4 regions of the Streptomyces bacillaris genome follow, and region 1 is predicted to be linked to each of the others. Evidence: riboswitches for the same ligand, from Rfam matches in the RefSeq annotation. Region 1 holds a riboswitch; each other region holds the start of a gene.

Evidence for each region. Region 1 has a riboswitch for cyclic di-AMP ahead of DJ476_RS06790 (M23 family metallopeptidase). Riboswitches for the same ligand answer to the same signal wherever they lie in the genome.
Region 2: it holds a riboswitch for cyclic di-AMP, as region 1 does, so the genes downstream of both, DJ476_RS21295 (transglycosylase family protein) here and DJ476_RS06790 (M23 family metallopeptidase) in region 1, are expected to answer to the same signal.
Region 3: it holds a riboswitch for cyclic di-AMP, as region 1 does, so the genes downstream of both, DJ476_RS00915 (transglycosylase SLT domain-containing protein) here and DJ476_RS06790 (M23 family metallopeptidase) in region 1, are expected to answer to the same signal.
Region 4: it holds a riboswitch for cyclic di-AMP, as region 1 does, so the genes downstream of both, DJ476_RS12130 (C40 family peptidase) here and DJ476_RS06790 (M23 family metallopeptidase) in region 1, are expected to answer to the same signal.

What each region holds. Positions count from the first base shown of each region.
Region 1 is NZ_CP029378.1:1,700,650-1,705,625, forward strand. It holds gene DJ476_RS06775 (bifunctional acetate--CoA ligase family protein/GNAT family N-acetyltransferase) at 1-488, opposite strand, end outside; gene DJ476_RS06780 (HPr family phosphocarrier protein) at 649-930, shown strand; gene DJ476_RS06785 (GntR family transcriptional regulator) at 1,079-1,789, opposite strand; gene DJ476_RS06790 (M23 family metallopeptidase) at 1,989-2,804, opposite strand; cyclic di-AMP (ydaO/yuaA leader) riboswitch at 2,819-2,987, opposite strand; gene DJ476_RS06795 (M16 family metallopeptidase) at 3,202-4,572, opposite strand; gene DJ476_RS06800 (M16 family metallopeptidase) at 4,599-4,976, opposite strand, start outside.
Region 2 is NZ_CP029378.1:4,897,579-4,902,554, forward strand. It holds gene DJ476_RS21280 (cytochrome P450 family protein) at 1-1,080, shown strand, start outside; gene DJ476_RS21285 (hypothetical protein) at 1,084-1,290, opposite strand; gene DJ476_RS21290 (transglycosylase family protein) at 1,289-2,365, shown strand; cyclic di-AMP (ydaO/yuaA leader) riboswitch at 2,657-2,850, shown strand; gene DJ476_RS21295 (transglycosylase family protein) at 2,856-3,578, shown strand; gene eno (phosphopyruvate hydratase) at 3,939-4,976, shown strand, end outside.
Region 3 is NZ_CP029378.1:210,614-215,589, reverse strand. It holds gene DJ476_RS00925 (SpoIIE family protein phosphatase) at 1-811, shown strand, start outside; gene DJ476_RS00920 (FAD-dependent oxidoreductase) at 833-2,194, opposite strand; cyclic di-AMP (ydaO/yuaA leader) riboswitch at 2,695-2,855, shown strand; gene DJ476_RS00915 (transglycosylase SLT domain-containing protein) at 2,859-3,698, shown strand; gene DJ476_RS00910 (GMC oxidoreductase) at 3,859-4,976, shown strand, end outside.
Region 4 is NZ_CP029378.1:2,931,915-2,936,890, reverse strand. It holds gene DJ476_RS12135 (hypothetical protein) at 145-498, shown strand; gene DJ476_RS12130 (C40 family peptidase) at 622-1,842, opposite strand; cyclic di-AMP (ydaO/yuaA leader) riboswitch at 1,841-2,007, opposite strand; partial or broken gene pcrA (DNA helicase PcrA) at 2,277-4,717, shown strand; gene DJ476_RS12120 (M23 family metallopeptidase) at 4,807-4,976, opposite strand, start outside.

The sequences.
Region 1 (4,976 bases):
TTGATCATCTTGGTGTTGGCGGGGAGCACCTCGGCGGCGAAGCGCCGGATGCCGCGCTCACGGGCGACGGCGGCGATGTGTTCGAGCAGCGCGGAGGCGACCCCGCGGCCCTGGTGGGCGTCCTGGACGAGGAAGGCGACCTCGGCCTCGTCGGCGGGGGCGGAGGCGGGCCTGCCCTGTTCGTTGATGCGGTCGTAGCGGACGGTTCCGATGAACTCGCCGCCGATCGTGACGGCCAGCCCCACCCGGTCGACGTAGTCGTGATGGGTGAAGCGGTGCACGTCCCGGTCGGAAAGGCGGGGGTAGGGGGCGAAGAAGCGGTAGTACTTCGACTCGTCGGAGACCTGCTCGTAGAAGCTGACCAGCCGCTCGGCGTCGTCCGTGGTGATCGGCCTGATGCGCGCGGTGCCCCCGTCGCGGAGCACCACGTCCGCTTCCCAGTGGTCGGGGTACGCGTGATGCGGACTCTGCTCCGGCGTGGGCTCCATGGGCCAAGCCTACGGCCGGCATCCCGGTCGCGGAGGGTTCGGTACCGGGGCAGTCTGGGGACGATCCGGACGGGACCGGCCGGAGGGGAGGCCGGGCAGAGCAGTACGCACCGCATGAGAGACTGGTCTAGACAACCGTTGATATGTGAAGGGCAGAACCATGGCTGAGCGCCGCGTCAACGTCGGTTGGGCCGAGGGCCTGCACGCCCGCCCCGCTTCCATCTTCGTCCGTGCCGCCACGGCCTCCGGCGTCCCCGTGACGATCGCCAAGGCCGACGGCAACCCGGTCAACGCCGCCTCCATGCTCGCGGTGCTGGGCCTGGGCGCCCAGGGCGGCGAGGAGATCGTGCTCGCCTCGGACGCGGACGACGCCGAGGCCGCCCTGGACCGTCTGGCGAAGCTGGTCGCCGAGGGTCTCGAGGAGCTGCCCGAAACCGTCTGACGGTACGAAGAACTGAGCCGTGGATCCCCTGAGGGGACCACGGCTCTTTTCTTATTCCGCAGCCCTTCCCCTATCACCGACCTGAATATTCGGAGGCAGCACGAAAAAGGCCCTCGGCAATTACGTCTCTTTGTATACGGCGTCCTTGTTAATGACGGGCACTCGCAATGTTTACGCCGTGTTGCGAAGAACTCACCCGGGACGGCGGTGCCGGGCGACGGCCGGGCCGGTCCGGGCGGCGGCGCAGCCGGTGGGCCGCGGCGGACCGTTCCGCGTGCTGGGCGGTCAGCGCCCTCGCCCGCTCCGCGTCGCCGCGCGCCACCGCGTCCACGATGGCGCCGTGCTCGGCCCAGGAGTCGACGGGGCGGGCCGGCTGCTCGACCGCGTACATCCAGGCGGTCTTGTGTCTGAGCTGGGTGAGCAGGGCGATGAGGCCGGGGCTGCCGGAGGCCTGGGCGAGGGTCTCGTGGAACCAGCCGCCCAGCGACCGCAGGTCCTCCCCCTCGCCCCGGCGGGCCCGCTCCTGGCCCAGCCTGACCAGGCCGCGGAGCACCTTGAGGTGTGCCTCCGTACGGCGCTGGGCGGCCCGGGCCGCGGCGAGCGGCTCCAGGAGCATCCGGATCTCCAGCAGGTCGGCGGCCTCCTGCTCGGTGGGCTCGGCGACACAGGCCCCGGCGTGTCTGCGGGTGACGACGAAGCCCTCGGACTCCAGCGTGCGCAGGGCCTCGCGCACCGGGACGCGGGAGACCCCGTACCGCCGCGCCAGCAGTTCCTCGGTGAGGCGGCTGCCGCGTTCGTAGACACCGGAGACGATGTCGTCACGGATTGCCGTGCATACCGATTGCGCGGGAATGCGCATGTCCGAACCTCCGCCATAATCCCCGCGAAACGCGGCCGGCCGACACCTGTTCCGTGACTCTATTGCAATCCACCGTAATTTCCGATGGCGGGTCGGAATCGAGGGATATCTTCTGGCGAGTTCCGGAAGGCGCGGGACCGGATCGGACCTGGGGCCGGATCACCGGACCGTGGTCGCGGATCACCGGACCGTGGTCGGATCAGACGTTGACGCCGTGCGAGCGCAGGTAGGCGACCGGGTCCATGTCCGAGCCGTACTCCGGGGTGGTCCGGGCCTCGAAGTGGAGGTGCGGGCCGGTGGAGTTGCCGGTGGAGCCGGAGAGGCCGATCCGCTGGCCGGAGGTGACGCTCTGGCCGACGGAGACGGTGATCGAGGAGAGGTGGCCGTACTGGGTGTACGTGCCGTCCGCCATCCGGAGCACCACGTTGTTGCCGTACGCCCCGCCCCAGCCGGCCTCGACGACCGTACCGGCGCCGACCGCGACGACGGAGCTGCCGGAGGCGGCGCGGAAGTCCACGCCGGAGTGGCTGCCGGAGGACCAGAGGGCGCCGCCCGACTTGTAGCCGGTGGTGACGTACGAGCCGGCGACGGGGAGGTGGAAGGCGTTGAGGCGGGCGCGCTCGGCGGCGCGGGCGGCCCGGGCCTTCTCCTCGCGGATCTCCTTCGCGCGGGCCTCGGCCTTGCGCTCCGCCTCCGCCTTCGCCCGGGCCTTCTCGGCCTTGGCCTTGGCTTCCGCGGCGGCCTTGGCCTTCGCCCTGGCCGCGGCGGCCGCCTGCTGGTGCTGGGCGCGGGCCTGGGCGTCGAGCTGCTCGGCGAGCGTGGCGTCGAGGGTGATGGCCTGGGTGAGTCCGGTCTCGACGGTCCGGGCGGCCTCGGAGTCCGCCGCGGTGGCCGGGGAGGCGAGGGTGCCGAGGACGCCGGTGGTGGCCAGGGCCGTGACGCCGGCGACATGGGCGCTGCGGCGCGTCAGGCGGCTCGGGGCACGGTGCTTCCCGGTGGCACGGGTGAACGCCATGGAGGGGCTGGATCCTTTCCTTCCTTCTCGCCTACCGGGTTAGCTGACGGGTTCGGAGCAGGAAGGTCTCCTACGGACTCCCGGGCCGGTTCGCGGCACGGGGATCCGATTCACCCCGGGGACTGCGTGTGGGTCCCCGGCTCCCCAGGCTCGCGCCTGACGGGGACTCGGCGATGGCTGCCCGGCGCCGCGGGTGCGGCATACGGGTGGCGGACAGCCGGGCCGACGCTAGGCGGGGCGGCTGCGCATCACCAAACGGACAGGGGGATTTGTCACGCATCCCACAGGGCAGATCGCCACTCTCTGGGAGGAATCTGGATATTTGGGACTTAACGCGCAAAAAATGAGGGCCCCGGCGAACCGGGGCCCTCACTGTTCTTGCCGCGCCGGTGCGGTGTCAGCCGCTGACGACGGTCACCTCTCCGATGCCGAGCGCCTTCACCGGCTCCGCGATCTGCGCCGCGTCCCCGACCAGGACCGTGACCAGCCGGTCCACCGGGAAGGCGTTGACCACGGCCGCGGTCGCCTCCACGGTGCCCGTCTCCGCGAGGCGGGCGTACAGCTGGGCCTGGTAGTCGTCCGGCAGGTGCTGCTCGACCTGGTCGGCCAGGGTGCTCGCGACCGAGGCGGCCGTCTCGAACTTGAGCGGGGCGACGCCCACCAGGTTCTGCACGGCCGTCTCGCGCTCGGCGTCCGTCAGCCCTTCGGCGGCCAGCGTGCGCAGGACCTTCCAGAGGTCCTCCAGCGCCGGGCCGGTGGACTCTGTGTCCACCGAACCGCTGATGGCGAGCATCGCCGCGCCGCCCGCGTCCGGCCCGGCGGAGCGCAGGACCTGGGCGAAGGCCCGTACGCCGTAGGTGTAGCCCTTCTCCTCGCGCAGCACCCGGTCCAGCCGGGAGGTGAGGGTGCCGCCCAGGCAGTAGGTGCCGAGCACCTGGGCGGGCCAGACGCTCTCGTGGCGGTCCGGGCCGATGCGGCCGATCAGCAACTGGGTCTGGACCGCGCCGGGGCGGTCCACGATGACGACCCGGCCGGTGTCGTCGGCGGTGATCGGGGCGACCGGGCGGGCCTGGCCCGCGTCGCCCGACCAGTCACCGAGGGTGTCGGCGAGCAGGGCGTCCAGGTCGATGCCGGTCAGGTCACCGACGATGACGGCCGTCGCGGTGGCCGGGCGGACGTGGGCGTCGAAGAAGGCGCGGACGGCGGCCGCGTCGATCCGCCGCACGGTCTCCTCGGTGCCCAGCCGGGGGCGGGACATCCGGGCGGTGGCCGGGAACAGCTCCTTGGAGAGCTGCTTGGCGGCGCGCCGGGACGGGTTGGCCTGCTCGTGCGGGATCTCGTCGAGCCGGTTGCCGACGAGGCGCTCGATCTCGCTCTCGGCGAAGGCCGGGGCGCGCAGGGCCTCGGCCACCAGGCCGAGCGCCTTGGCCAGCCGGGAGGCCGGGACCTCCAGGGAGACCCGGACGCCGGGGTGGTCGGCGTGGGCGTCCAGGGTGGCGCCGCACCGCTCCAGCTCGGCGGCGAACTCCTCGGCGCTGTGCTTGTCGGTGCCCTCGGAGAGGGCGCGCGACATGATCGTGGCCACGCCGTCCAGGCCCTCGGGCTCGGCGTCCAGCGGCGCGTCCAGGAAGATCTCCACGGCCACGACCTGCTGGCCGGGGCGGTGGCAGCGCAGCACGGTCAGCCCGTTGGGCAGGGCGCCGCGCTCGGGGGCGGGGAAGGCCCACGGCCGGGCGGTGCCCGGGGTCGGCTGCGGGTGGTACTCCATGGCTACTCCAGTCACGGCGGCGTCGCTCACTTGTCCGTCCCCTCGGGCGCGTCGGTGGCCTCGTCCCCGTCCTCGGCAGGCTCGACGGGCTCGTAGACGAGCACCGCCCGGTTGTCGGGGCGCAGGGCCGCCTCGGCCGCCTGGCGCACCTCCTCGGCGGTGACGTCCAGGACCCGGCCCACGGCGGTCAGGGCGAGCTGCGGGTCACCGAACAGCACCGCGTAGCGGCAGAGTTCGTCGGCGCGGCCCGCGACCGTCCCCAGCCGGTCCAGCCACTCGCGCTCCAACTGGGCCTGGGCGCGCTCCATTTCCTCCGGGGTGGGCCCCTCGGCGGCGAACCGGGCCAGCTCCTCGTCGACCGCGGCCTCGATCGTCTCCACCTCGACGCCGCCGGAGGTCTTCAC
Region 2 (4,976 bases), 3.2 Mb from region 1:
GCGAACCACGCGGGATCCGCGGCCGCCAAGGGGAAGACGGGGATCCCGGGGGAGCGCAAGGCGGAGTTGATGACACATCTCCTCAACATCGACCCGCCGGACCACACCCGGCTGCGCCGGCTCGTCTCCAAGGCGTTCACCCCGCGCCGGGTCGCGGAGTTCGCACCCCGGGTGCAGGAGCTGACCGACCGGCTGATCGACGACTTCGTGGAGAAGGGGGAGGCGGACCTCATCCACGATTTCGCCTTTCCGCTCCCCATCTACGCCATCTGCGATCTGCTCGGCGTCCCGCGCGAGGACCAGGACGACTTCCGGGACTGGGCGGGCATGATGATCCGCCACGGCGGCGGGCCGCGCGGCGGGGTGGCGCGGTCGGTGAAGAAGATGCGCGGCTATCTCGCCGAACTCATCCACCGGAAGCGGGAGAACCCCGGCGACGACCTGATCTCCGGGCTGATCCGGGCCAGCGACCACGGCGAGCACCTCACCGAGAACGAGGCCGCGGCGATGGCGTTCATCCTGCTCTTCGCCGGGTTCGAGACGACGGTCAATCTGATCGGGAACGGTACGTACGCCCTGCTCCGCCACCCCGAACAGCGCGCCCGGCTCGAAGAGTCGCTGGCAGCCGGTGAGAGTGCGCTGCTGGCCACCGGGATCGAGGAGCTGCTCCGGTTCGACGGGCCGGTGGAGCTGGCGACCTGGCGGTACGCCACCGAGGCGCTGACGCTCGGCGGGCAGGAGATCGCGGCCGGGGATCCGGTGCTTGTGGTGCTGGCGGCGGCGGACCGGGACCCGGAGCGGTTCGCGGATCCGGACACGCTCGACCTGTCACGGAGTGACAATCAGCATCTCGGCTACGGTCACGGAATCCACTACTGCCTGGGAGCGCCGCTGGCCCGGCTGGAGGGGCAGGCGGCGGTCGCGACGCTGCTGAAACGCCTTCCTGGCCTGCGACTTGCGGCAGAACCTGCCGATTTGCGCTGGCGCGGCGGGCTCATCATGCGTGGACTGCGCACGCTGCCGGTGGAGTTCGAGCCGGGGTGCCGGCTCGCAGAAGGTGACACGCTGTCACCTCTGTGACTTTCACGTGATCTGCGCTGCATCGACTTGTGACATGCGTTCGAGTCCCGCTAGGTTCACGGTTCGACGCGTCGGCCGGTCGTTCACCGTTGGCCCGTCCGTCACTTGCGCAACCTGCGTCACGCGCACGCGCAACGGCTTCATGCCCACGCGCATCAGCTTCACGCTCCTCAGTTCCTGCTTGTCAGTCGCACGGAAGGCAAACTCCATGGGCTCCGCGAACGGCAGACACCGCCGCCCTCGTCAGGCACCCGCCATCGTCGTCGCCGCAGGGGTGACCGGATCGGCCATCGCTCTTCCGCTCCTCGGCGCGACCGGTGCACACGCGGCCGACGCCACCACCTGGGACCGGGTCGCGGAGTGCGAGAGCGGCGGCATGTGGAGTGCCGACCTGGGCAACGGCTACTACGGCGGGCTCCAGTTCTCGCAGGAGACCTGGTCGGCGTACGGCGGTACCGCCTACGCGGACCGGGCCGACCTCGCCAGCCGCTCGCAGCAGATAGCCGTCGCGGAGAAGGTCCTGGCCGACAAGGGCCCGCAGGCGTGGCCGAGCTGCGCGGTGATCTCGGGCCTCGCGGTGGACGGCAGCCTGCCCGGCGTCGACCCCGGTACGGCACCCTCCGCCGACCCCACCCAGGACCCGACGACCGCCCCGGCGGACGAAGCGGACGAAAAGGGTGAAGGGGAGGAGTTTGGTAATAAGGGCTCAGCTGGTGCGGGTGACAAGCCCGGCAGCACCGGTACGGGCGAGAAGGGTGACGAGGCGGGCGGCGGCAGCGACGCGCTCGACCCCTCCGGTGAGCCCTCCGCCCCGCCCGCCACCGGGAAGGCCGGGAAGACCGGGGAGGCGGCCGGAGAGAACGGCACCCCCGACGCTTCCCAGCCCTCCACCCCTGACCGCTCCGGCGGCGGCAAGCACCGGGGCGCCCCGGCCCCCGAGGAGACCGGTGCGGTGGGCGAGGACGGCCCCCGTGAGTCCGGCAGGCACGCCTCGCGGGGCGAGGGCGACGGGCGGGACGGCGGCGCGGTCGCCGGGGGCGGGTACACCGTGCAGCCCGGCGACAACCTCTGGGCCATCGCTGACGCACAGGAACTTCCCCAGGGCTGGACCGGTCTGTACGAGGCCAACAAGGACATTCTGGGCTCCGACCCGGACCTGATCCTGCCTGGCCAGAGCCTGGACCTGGGGCTGGGCAAGGATGCTGCCGAGGGTGCCGGGGAGGCGGCCGACGAGACCGCCGACGAGACTGCCCGGCAGGGTGCCGAGGCGCCTGCCGCCAACTGATCGAACACGGCAAAACACCTCAAAATCGAGGGCAGTTCAGAGGCCTATGTCCACTTATGCGTAAGTGAGACATGGGTCTCTTTGCTTCAACTGGCGCGTTACGGCCGCCTGCTCGGCGAAGATCCCCTCCGACCTGCGGAAACGGCCCGTCAGAGCCAGGCGGTAAGCCTCGATTGAGGCACTATGTCCGTCTTTGAATGTCGGGGTTGCCTGTGTTTACGGTCGGAACCGCTCGCACCGCGGGCCCCGTCGACCGTCACGCCGAATCCTGCCGTCGGTCGGAGGGAACAGACGCGTAAAGCGCCGTAGGCAGGAGCGGGGGACCCAGGTAGGCCGCCGGGTCCGCACGGCCTCGTCGACGTCCAGGACGGAGACGGGAGCGTACGGGACCGGCTTGGGGTGAAGCCGCGCGCAAGGTCGCGCGGCCGGGCAACTCATCAGCCCGAACCCGACAGCTCACCTCGTAGGCGTCGGTGAGGAGATTCGTTCCATGCTGCTGAACAGCAAGGGCAAGCACCGCCGCCCGTCCAAGGCCACCCGTCTCGCCACCCTGGTCGGCGTCACCGGCGCCGCCGTGGCCGTCCCGCTGATGGGCGCCACCAACGCCTCCGCCGCCTCCGTCGCCACGTGGGACGCCGTCGCCCAGTGCGAGTCCGGTGGCAACTGGTCCATCAACACCGGCAACGGCTACTACGGCGGGCTGCAGTTCTCGCAGTCCAGCTGGGCCGCGGCCGGCGGTACGCAGTACGCCCCGCGCGCCGACCTGGCCACCAAGGGCCAGCAGATCGCCACCGCCGAGCGTCTGCTCGACATGCAGGGTCCGGGCGCCTGGGCCTGCGCCGGTGCCGGTGGCCTCACCAACGACGGCGTGGACCCGGGCGTGAGCACCGGCTCCGGCCAGTCCGCCGCCAAGACGCAGAAGGCGCAGCCCGAGCGCAAGGCCGAGCAGCCCACCACGCGCAGCGAGCAGCGCACCGCCCCGGCCGCCCCCAAGGCCAAGGCCGAGAGCTCCAAGAAGACCGTCACCACGCCGACCGGCAAGAAGGTCGAGAAGGGCGACGGCGAGTACAAGGTCGTGGCCGGTGACACCCTGAGCAAGATCGCTCACAAGGAAGGCGTCAAGGGCGGCTGGAGCAAGCTCTTCAAGCTCAACGACGACATCGTCCAGGACGCGGACCTGATCTACCCGGGTCAGCAGCTGCACCTGAAGTAACCGCCGCGTCTCCTCCCGGAGGGAGGGGGTCCGGCGGCACCCTCCCTCGCACGGCTCCCCGGCCCGGCGCGCTACTCCCCCGTGCGCGCCGGGCCGGGGCATGTCTGTGTAAGGGGCCCAGCGTTTTAAAGGGCCCCGAAGGGCCCCTCCGGCTGGGGGATGCGTTCATCTCTTGTCGGCAGCACTTGTTACCGGCCAGTAGATTTCTGGAGTTTTGTCCCGTCATGCGGGTCCTTGGGTCCTTTTTCGTCCCAGGAGGCGGGCGGTCGGCCGACTGACGCGGCCGGGCCGGTTAGGCTCGTGTCGCAAGGCCACAGTGACCCTGCACAACCAGTGTCATATCCCAGAAGGAGATGCCTCGTGCCGTCCATCGACGTCGTCGTAGCCAGGGAAATCCTCGACTCCCGGGGCAACCCCACGGTCGAGGTCGAGGTCGGCCTCGACGACGGCAGCACCGGCCGTGCTGCTGTTCCGTCCGGCGCCTCCACCGGTGCGTTCGAGGCCATCGAGCTTCGCGACGGTGACCCCAACCGCTACCTGGGCAAGGGTGTCGAGAAGGCCGTCCTCGCCGTCATCGAGCAGATCGGCCCGGAGTTGGTCGGCTACGACGCCACCGAGCAGCGCCTCATCGACCAGGCGATGTTCGACCTGGACGCCACCGAGAACAAGGCCTCGCTCGGCGCGAACGCCATCCTCGGTGTCTCGCTCGCCGTCGCCCACGCCGCCTCAGAGGCGTCCGACCTGCCGCTCTTCCGCTACCTCGGCGGCCCGAACGCGCACCTGCTGCCCGTTCCGATGATGAACATCCTGAACGGCGGCTCGCACGCCGACTCCAACGTGGACATCCAGGAGTTCATGATCGCGCCGATCGGCGCGGAGTCCTTCTCCGAGGCCCTGCGCTGGGGCGCGGAGGTCTACCACACGCTGAAGAAGGTCCTGAAGACCAAGGGTCTGTCCACCGGACTCGGTGACGAGGGCGGCTTCGCCCCGAACCTGGAGTCCAACCGTGCCGCCCTGGACCTCATCGTCGAGGCCATCAAGGAGGCCGGTTACGTCCCGGGCCGCGACATCGCGCTCGCGCTCGACGTCGCCGCGTCCGAGTTCTACAAGGACGGCGTCTACGAGTTCGAGGGCAAGTCCCGCTCGGCCGCCGAGATGACCGAGTACTACGAGGAGCTGGTCTCCGCGTACCCGCTGGTCTCCATCGAGGACCCGCTGTACGAGGACGACTGGGCCGGCTGGAAGGTCATCACCGACCGCATCGGCGCCAAGGTGCAGATCGTCGGCGACGACCTCTTCGTCACCAACCCGGAGCGGCTGGCCCGCGGCATCGAGGAGGGCTCCGCCAACGCCCTGCTCGTCAAGGTCAACCAGATCGGTTCGCTGACCGAGACCCTG
Region 3 (4,976 bases), 1.5 Mb from region 1:
CGCCCGGGGGCTCCAGGACGCCCTGCTGCCGCACCGGCTGCCGGAGGCGGAGGGGGTCGACACCCTCGGGCGCTATCTCTCCGGCACCCAGGACATGGAGGTGGGCGGCGACTGGTACGACGTCATCGAGACCGGCCACGAACTCGCCCTGGTCATCGGGGACGTCCAGGGGCACGGCGTGTCGGCGGCCGCCACCATGGGCCAACTCCGCAGTGCGGTACGGGCGTTCGCCCTGAGCAACCACGATCCTCAGGAGGTGGTGAGCGGCACCAACCGGCTGCTCATCGACCTCGACCCGGGACAGTTCGCCAGCTGCTGCTACATCGTGCTCGACCCGCTCACCGGACGGGCCCGTGCCGTACGGGCGGGCCACCCGCAGCCGGTGCTGCGCCACCCCGACGGCCGGACCGAGGTGCTCGACCTGCCCGGCGGCATTGTGCTCGGCATCGACGGGCACGCGACCTACCCGGTCACCGAGCTGACCCTCGCGCCCGGCGCCATGCTGGCCCTCTTCACCGACGGGCTCATCGAACGCCCCGGGACCGACATCGACGAGGGCATCGAACGGCTGCGCGCCACGATCGCGGGCGTCGGCTCCGCCCCGCTGGCCGAGACGGCGAACCGGGTGATCGGGGAGGCCCGGCAGGCCACGGACCGCCCCGACGACATCGCGATCCTGCTGGCGGCCCGCTGGACGCACCCACCGGAGAAGCCGCCGCCACCGTCCCGCGACACCGCCCCGCCCGACCTGTGGCGGACCTTCCGCGGGCCGGGCCCCGGTGGCGCGAGAAGCACCCCGGACCCGGCCTGACGGGCACCGGCCCCGTAAGGATCAGGCGCCGGAGGCGTCCAGCATGCCCTCGCGCTCCACGACCTTGATCCGCTCACGGCCCTGGGCCGCGCCGAGCGCCTGCTCGTGGGCGTCCAGCTTGTGCCAGCCCTCCCACGTCGTGTAGCGGACGTTCCGGCTCTCCAGGAAGGCCTCCACAGCCTCCGGGGCGGGCGTCGTCGGCTCGGGCAGCCGGCCGGCGGCACGGTCCTCCAGGAGGCAGGCGACCGTCTCGTTGGCGTCGCCCTTGGTGTGGCCGATGAGGCCGATCGGGCCGCGCTTGATCCAGCCGGTGACGTAGACCGAGGCCATGTGCTCGTCACCGGAGATGACGCGTCCGGCCTCGTGCGGGACCGTGCCGGAGGCCACGTCGAAGGGGAGCTTGGGCAGCTCCTCCGAGTAGTAGCCGACGGCCCGGTAGACGCTCTGCATCTCCCAGTCGGTGAACGTGCCGGTGCCCCGGACGTTGCCGGTGCCGTCCAGCTCGGTGCGCTCGGTACGCAGCGCGGTGACCTTGCCGTCCTCGCCGAGGATCTCGACCGGGGACTCGAAGAAGTGCAGGAAGAGCTTGTGCGGGCGGTCGCCGACATCGCGGATCGCCCAGTTCTCCAGGGTCTGCGCGACCATGTTGGCCTGCTTGTTCTCCCGCCGGGTGGCGATGGAGCCCTCGTCGTAGTCGATGTCCTCGGGGTTGACGATGACCTCGATGTTGGGGGAGTGGTCCAGCTCTCGCAGCTCCATCGGGCTGAACTTGGCCTGCGCCGGGCCACGCCGCCCGAACACATGCACCTCCAGCGCCTTGTTCGCCTTGAGGCCCTGGTAGACGTTGTCCGGGATCTCGGTCGGCAGCAGCTCGTCCGCCGTCTTGGCCAGCACGCGGGCCACGTCCAGCGCCACGTTGCCGACGCCGAGGACCGCGACCTTCTCGGCGGTCAGCGGCCAGGTGCGCGGGACCTCGGGGTGGCCGTCGTACCAGGAGACGAACTCGGCCGCGCCGTAGGAGCCGTCCAGCTCGATGCCGGGGATGTCCAGCGCCCGGTCGGCCTCGGCGCCGGTGGAGAAGATCACCGCGTCGTAGAAGGAGCGCAGGTCGTCCAGGTCGATGTCGTTCGGGTAGCTGACATTGCCGAAGAGACGGATCTGCGGCTTGTCCAGCACCTGGTGCAGCGCCTTGACGATGCCCTTGATCCGGGGGTGGTCGGGGGCCACGCCGTAGCGGATCAGGCCGAAGGGCGCGGGCATCCGCTCGAACAGGTCGATCGAGACACCCGGGTCCTGGCAGACCTCGGATTTGAGCAGCGCGTCCGCAGCGTAGATACCGGCGGGGCCGGCTCCGACAATGGCGACGCGGACGGGGCGTGTCATGGCGTGTTGATCCTTAAGGCGGGCGAACGCGGGCAGGTCAGGCAGGTCGGGCAGGTTACAGAGTACGCGGCAAGTAAGGGTGGGCTTACTAGTGTCCACCCCACACGGTAAGCCAAGGCCGGGGGAGGCTCTCGACCCACCCTGCGGAACCGCCCGATAAGTCCGTTTCTGCGGGTCAGTATGGGCGATTTGAACCTTTAATTACCCTATTCCATAAAAGGGCTATTGGGGCTCTTGGGCAATTTTGCCCCCACCCATTTCGGCCGCCTCCGTGCGGAGTGGTGAGCGTCACGTCCCGGGGGTGCGGACGCAGAAGCGGAGGGTTCGGTTCCCTTCTGTGCGAAGAAAGTTGACACCGCGACGGAGCCGGCCCGGCCCGGAATTCCGGTCATTCGATCTTGCGGAAAAAGAAGATCCGGAATTCGGGGCTTGTTCCGCCCGATGTTTTTCGCCTACGGTCACGGTCAATCCGGATGGAACGCCGAATCCTGCCGCCGTCCGGGAATCCGCAACCCACTCACGTACGGCAGGAGCGGGGGACCCAGGTAAGTCGCCGATCCGAAGTCCGGAGCGGCTAGGGGTGAAGCCGCATGTCCCATGCGGCCAGACATCTCCCGTCTGAACCCGACAGCTCACCTCGCAGGCGCCGGAGAGGAAGTTCCCCATGCCCGCACTGGGTAAGCACCGCCGTCCCAAGTCCGTCTCGCTCGGCCGTGGCATCGCCGCCGTGACCACGGGTGGAGCCGTCCTGGCCCTCCCCGTCCTCGGCGCCACCACCGCCTCCGCCGCCTCCGCGCCCGCCGTCGCGGAAAAGGCCGTGGCCCCCGTCTCCGTGACCGCCCAGGCGAATTCCGTGACGAAGGCCGCACCCACCAAGCATTCCGTGGTGTCCGGCGAATCGCTTTCCAAGATCGCCCGCGACTATTCCGTCAGCGGCGGCTGGAAGAAGCTCTACGAAGGCAACCGGAAGGTCGTCGGGGAGAACCCGAACCTTATTCACCCGGGTATCACCCTGACCGTCGGCGGCAAGGCTGCCGCCCCGTCAGACGCCAAGGCCGGCAAGGCCGGTAAATCGGCCCCGACCGCCGACCGTGCCGCCTCGGCCGAGCGCGCCGACCGCTCCGCGCGCGCCGCCGCTCCCGCGGCCCAGGCCGCCCCGGCCGCCGCCGCCCCGACCGCGTACACCAACGACCTCGATGGCTGGATCAAGGAGTCGCTGGCGGTCATGGCCCAGCACGGCATCCCCGGCACCTACGAGGGCATCCACCGCAACATCATCCGCGAGTCCTCCGGCAACCCGAACGCCATCAACAACTGGGACTCCAACGCGGCCAAGGGCACCCCGTCCAAGGGTCTGCTCCAGGTCATCGACCCGACCTTCCGGGCCTACCACGTGCCCGGCACCTCGACCGACAGCTACGACCCGGTCGCCAACATCGTCGCCGCGTGCAACTACGCCGCGGACCGGTACGGCTCGATCGACAACGTCTTCGGCGCCTACTGATCCACCAGGGCGTACACGGCGTACAGCACCCCGAGGGGCCCCGGACCACACGGTCCGGGGCCCCTCCGGCGTACCGGGAAGTTACCCCCAAGTTTCTCGTGACTTACCACGCGATCGGCAGTAGAACCTGTTGCACTCTGTCGAGAGTGAGGTATGTCACATGAACGACATTGTCCTGCACGGAGACGCCTCGAAAGGCGTCTCCCGTCGAAGATTCATCACGGGAACAGGTTCTCTTCTGGGTGTCGCGGCGCTCGCCGGACCCACCGCCCCGGTCTGGGCCACGCCCCGTACGGCAGCGGCCCCCATCGGCTCCGGAGCCCATGTGCCGGTGCTGGTCGTCGGCACCGGCTACGGCGGCTCGGTGGCCGCGCTCCGGCTCGCCCAGGCCGGTACGGACGTGCACATGGTCGAGATGGGCATGGCCTGGGACACCCCCGGCGCGGACGGCAAGATCTTCGCCAACACCACCCGGCCCGACGACCGCTCCTTCTGGCTGCGCACCCGGACCAAGCAGCCGCTGAGCAACTTCCTCGGCTTCCCGCTCGACCGACACGTCAACCGCTACACCGGGATCCTGGACGCCGAGGAGTTCGCCGGGATCACCGTCTACCAGGGGCGCGGCGTCGGCGGCGGCTCGCTGGTCAACGGCGGCATGGCCGTCACCCCGAAGCGGGAGAACTTCGCCGCCGTCCTCCCGACGGTGGACGCCGAGGAGATGTACCGCACCTACTACCCGCGCGCCAACGCCGATCTCGGGGTCTCCACCATCGACCCCGCCTGGTTCGACACGGTCGACTGCTACCAGTACGCGCGGATCGGCCGGAAGCACGCCCAGCGCGCCGGCTTCCCCTTCCTCTTCGTCCCCGCCGTCTACGACTGGGACTACATGAAGCAGGAGGCCGCCGGGACCGTACCGAAATCAGCGCTGGACGCCGAGATCCTCTACGGCAACAACTACGGCAAGAAGTCGCTCCAGAAGACCTACATGGAGCGGATCAGGGCCACCGGCCGGGTCACCATCACCCCGCTGCACAAGGTCACCCGCGTCTCCCCGGCCTCCGGCGGCGGCTACACGGTCCTCATCGACCAGCTGGACACCACCGGCCGGACCACCGCCACCAAGACCGTCACCGCCGACAAGGTCTTCTTCGCGGCGGGCAGCGTCGGCACCAGCAAGCTGCTCGTCGGGCTGAAGGCCACCGGCGCGCTGCCGCTCCTCAACGACGAGATCGGCAAGGGCTGGGGCGACAACGGCAACGTCATGTGCGGCCGGGC
Region 4 (4,976 bases), 1.2 Mb from region 1:
GGTGCCGACGAGTGACTGCGGACAGCGAGTCGGAATTGATCATTCCGGCAGGTTCGGGCGCGCGGCGCACAGTTCCGGCGAAGGCGTCAAGGAAGGCTTGCCTCACTGCTGGGTAAAGATTTGGCCATGGCTAGGCTCCGGGCCATGGACGTACTCATCAATGTCTTCGTCGCCCTGCACATCATCGGCATCGCCTCCCTGCTGGGCGGCTTCCTGACCCAGATGAAGGCCATGGGCGCGGGCACCGCGCGCTTCGTTCCGGCCATGCTGCACGGCGCGCTGACCATGCTGGTCACCGGCGTCGCCCTGGTCGGGCTCAACCAGGCCGACGACCAGACCGTCAACAACATCAAGATCGGCGTCAAGCTGGCGGTCCTCGTCGTCATCCTCGCGCTCGTCTACGTCAAGCGGGACGAGGAGAAGGTCGAGAAGGGCGCGTTCGCGGCGGTCGGCGGACTGACGGTCGCCAACATCTTCATCGCCACGCTCTGGACCTGAGGGACCTGAGGGACCTGGGGTACCTGAGGACTCGGGGCGCCTGAGGAAGCCGGGGTACCTGAGGGGTTCCGGAAGCCCGAGAGGCCGGGGCGGAGGCGAGAGGCCCGCCCCGGCCGACGCGTGCTACGCCGGGCGCACGCTGCCGTAGATCGGCATGTAGTAGATCGACTCCTCGCGCACGTTCGCCCCCGGCTTCGGCGCGTGGATCATCATCCCGTCGCCCTTGTAGATGCCGACGTGGCTGATGTCGTCGTAGAAGAAGACCAGGTCCCCGGGCTGGAGGTCCGACGTGGCGACGCGGGTGCCGACCTTCACCTGGTCCCAGGTGGTCCGGGGCAGGGTCACCCCCGCCTCCCGCCAGGCCGCCTTGGTCAGCCCCGAGCAGTCGTACGAGGACGGGCCCGTCGCCCCCCACACGTACGGCTTCCCGATCTGGGCGCGGGCGAAGGCCAGCACCTTCTCGGCCTTGGCCGCGTAACCGCTGCCCGCCCCGGTCCCCGTGCCCGTACCGGGCCCCGGGCTCGTCCCTGTACCGCTGCCGGAGCCAGAACCGGAACCGGAGCCACCGGCCTCGGCGGACTCCTTCGCGGCCTCCTCGCGCGCCTTCTTCTCCGCCGCCTCGCGCTCCTTGGCCTCGGCGGCCTGGCGGGCGGCCAGCCGCTCCGCCTTCTCCCGGGCCTCGGCCTCCTTCTTCCGCTCCAGCTCCGCCAGCCGCGCCTTCTCCTCGGCGGTCAGCCGCGACAGCAGCGCCCGGGCCTCGGTCAGCTTGGTCTGCACGGTCTGCTTGCTGGCGCGCAGCGCGGTCTGCGTCTCGGTCAGCTTCTCCAGGCTTTTCACGGCCTCCGCGCGCTTCTTCGAGGCCTCGGCCTGCTGCGTACGGAAGTCGTCGACGGCCTTCTGCTGCCGCTCGGTCGCCCGGCTCATCAGCCGGCTCTGGTCGAAGTACCCCTGCGGGTCGTCCGCCAGGAAGAAGGTCGCGGTGGGCGCGATGCCGCCGGTGCGGTACTGCGCGGCCGCGTAGGCGCCCAGCTCCCGGCGCGCCTCGTTGATCCGCTCGGTCCGCTTCGCCACATCGGAGAGCAGCGTGTCGACCTTGGCCCGCTGGGTGGTGGAGGCGGCCTTCGCCCGGTTGTACTGCTGGGTCGCGCTGCCCGCCTGCCGGTACAGCTCGTCGACCTTCTTCTGCACGTCCTCGATGGCCGGCTTCGGCTCGGCGGGCGCCGCCGTCGCGTTCTGCGTGGAGAGCAGCGTCACGGAGGCGAGCGCGGCCGTCGTGAACCCGACGGCGGGGGTGGTCGTGCGCACCTTCGTACGCGGCTTGCGATGCGATGCCAAGACCGGCATCTCCTTCCGTGGACCGCCTACCGGGTTAGCTGTCGGGTTCGGACGGAACGGAAGGCTGTCCTACGGTCCGCCTGCGCGGGCACGGACCGATTCACCCCGGTTCTGCGTGTGGGTCCCCGGTTCCGAACTGCTGGGAGGGCAGCACGGATTCGGCAGAGGTGACCGTGAGACGCGGTTCGCCTCAGGGAGCTACGGATCACCTGACCGAGCACGCTAGCCAACGCGGCCCGCCGCTGGGAAGGAGGATGAGCGATATGCCCGATACATTTTCGTGACCTTTTCCCCTGTCGGGCCCCGGACCCCCTCCGACCGGGTACTCCTTCACGGAACGTGGACGTCCGCTCTCCGTCCGTACGGGGCGGACGCCCGTACCGGCGGCCGCTTGTGGCCTTCGGCCGAACGTTGTCAGTGCGGCCCCCTAGACTCGGAGGGCGATGAGCAGCCTCTTTGACGACAACTTCCTGACCGGCCTCCAGCCCGCGGAGGACGGCCCGCCGCCGCCCCCGAGGAGCACGCACCCGAAGCGGTGCCGGAGGGACTCTTCGAGGGCGTCTTCGACGCGCCCCCGCCGCCCCGGGACGGGTACTACCGGGACGGCCACCCGCGCCCGGTCATCGACTCCGCCGCGCTGCTCGACGGGCTGAACACCGAGCAGCGCGCCGCCGTCGTGCACGCCGGCTCCCCGCTGCTCATCGTCGCCGGAGCCGGCTCCGGCAAGACCCGGGTGCTCACCCACCGCATCGCCCACCTGCTGGCCGAGCGCGGGGTGCACCCCGGGCAGATCCTCGCGATCACCTTCACCAACAAGGCCGCGGGCGAGATGAAGGAGCGCGTCGAGCAGCTGGTGGGCCCGCGCGCCAACGCCATGTGGGTCATGACCTTCCACAGCGCGTGCGTCCGCATCCTGCGCCGCGAGTCGAAGAAGCTCGGCTTCACCTCGTCGTTCTCGATCTACGACGCCGCCGACTCCAAGCGCCTGATGGCCCTGGTCTGCCGCGATCTGGACCTGGACCCCAAGCGCTATCCGCCGAAGTCCTTCACCGCCAAGGTCTCCAACCTCAAGAACGAGCTGATCGACGAGGAGACCTTCGCCGGACAGGCCGCCGATGGTTTCGAGAAGACCCTCGCCCAGGCGTACACGCTCTACCAGGCCCGCCTGCGCGAGGCCAACGCCCTGGACTTCGACGACATCATCATGACGACGGTCCACCTCCTCCAGGCCTTCCCGGACGTGGCCGAGCACTACCGCCGCCGCTTCCGCCACGTCCTGGTCGACGAGTACCAGGACACCAACCACGCCCAGTACACGCTGGTACGGGAGCTGGTCGGCCCCTCCGGCGAGGTGTCCGACGCCCCCGCCGAGCTGTGCGTGGTGGGTGACGCGGACCAGTCGATCTACGCCTTCCGCGGCGCCACCATCCGCAACATCCTCCAGTTCGAGGAGGACTACCCGGACGCGACCACGATCCTCCTGGAGCAGAACTACCGCTCCACGCAGACGATCCTCTCCGCCGCCAACGCCGTCATCGAGCGCAACGAGAGCCGCCGCCCGAAGAACCTGTGGACCAACGCCGGCTCCGGCGCCCGCATCACCGGCTATGTCGCGGACACCGAGCACGACGAGGCCCAGTTCGTCGCCGACGAGATCGACCGCCTCACCGACAAGGGCGACGCGAAGGCGGGCGATGTCGCCGTCTTCTACCGCACCAACGCCCAGTCCCGTGTCTTCGAAGAGATCTTCATCCGCGTCGGCCTGCCCTACAAGGTCGTCGGCGGCGTGCGGTTCTACGAGCGCAAGGAGGTCCGGGACGTCCTGGCCTACCTCCGTGTCCTCGCCAACCCCGAGGACACCGTCCCGCTCCGCCGCATCCTCAACGTGCCCAAGCGCGGCATCGGGGACCGCGCCGAGGCCATGATCGACGCCCTGTCGATGCGCGAGAAGATCTCCTTCCCGCAGGCGCTGCGCCGCGTCGACGAGGCGTACGGCATGGCGGCCCGCTCCTCCAACGCCGTCAAGCGGTTCAACACGCTGATGGAGGAGCTGCGCACGATCGTCGAGTCCGGCGCCGGGCCGGCCGTCGTGCTGGAAGCCGTGCTGGAGCGCACGGGCTATCTGGCCGAACTCCAGGCCTCCACGGACCCGCAGGACGAGACCCGCATCGAGAACCTCCAGGAACTCGCCGCCGTCGCCCTCGAATTCGAGCAGGAGCGCGGCGAGGAGGAGGGCGCGGGCACGCTCGCGGAGTTCCTGGAGAAGGTCGCGCTGGTGGCCGACTCCGACCAGATCCCCGACGAGGACGAGGACGGCTCCGGCGTCATCACGCTGATGACCCTGCACACGGCGAAGGGCCTGGAGTTCCCGGTCGTCTTCCTCACCGGCATGGAGGACGGCGTCTTCCCGCACATGCGGGCCCTCGGCCAGACCAAGGAACTGGAGGAGGAGCGCCGCCTCGCCTACGTCGGCATCACCCGCGCCCGCGAGCGGCTCTATCTGACCCGGGCCGCCATGCGCAGCGCCTGGGGCCAGCCCTCGTACAACCCGCCCTCGCGGTTCCTGGAGGAGATCCCGGAAGCGCACCTGGACTGGAAGCGCAAGGGCCCGATGGCCGCCCCGGCCGGACCCACCTCGGGCATCACGTCCTCGCTCTCCTCCTCGCGCTCCCGCTCCGGCCCCTCGGGCTTCGCCACCCGGCGCGGTGCGGAGAAGCCGACGGTCTCGCTGGCGGTGGGGGACCGGGTCACGCACGACCAGTTCGGCCTGGGCACGGTGGTGGCCGTCGAGGGGGCCGGCGACCAGGCCAAGGCGACGGTGGACTTCGGCGACGAGCGCCCGAAGAAGCTGCTCCTGCGGTACGCACCGGTCGAGAAGCTGTAGCGGGGACGACGAGGTAACGGTAGAGGGGCGGGACGGCTGCGATCAGCCGTCCCGCCCCTCTCCCGTTGCTTACGCGCGTTCCGTCACCGTCAGGTCGGCTCGACGCCGTGGCTGCGCAGCCACGCCAGCGGGTCCACCGAGGCCCCGCCGCCCGGGCGCACCTCGAAGTGCAGGTGCGGACCAGTGGAGTTGCCGGAGCTGCCCGCGTACGCGATGACGTCACCGGCCTTCACCGGGCCCGAGCGGATCTTGGTGCTGC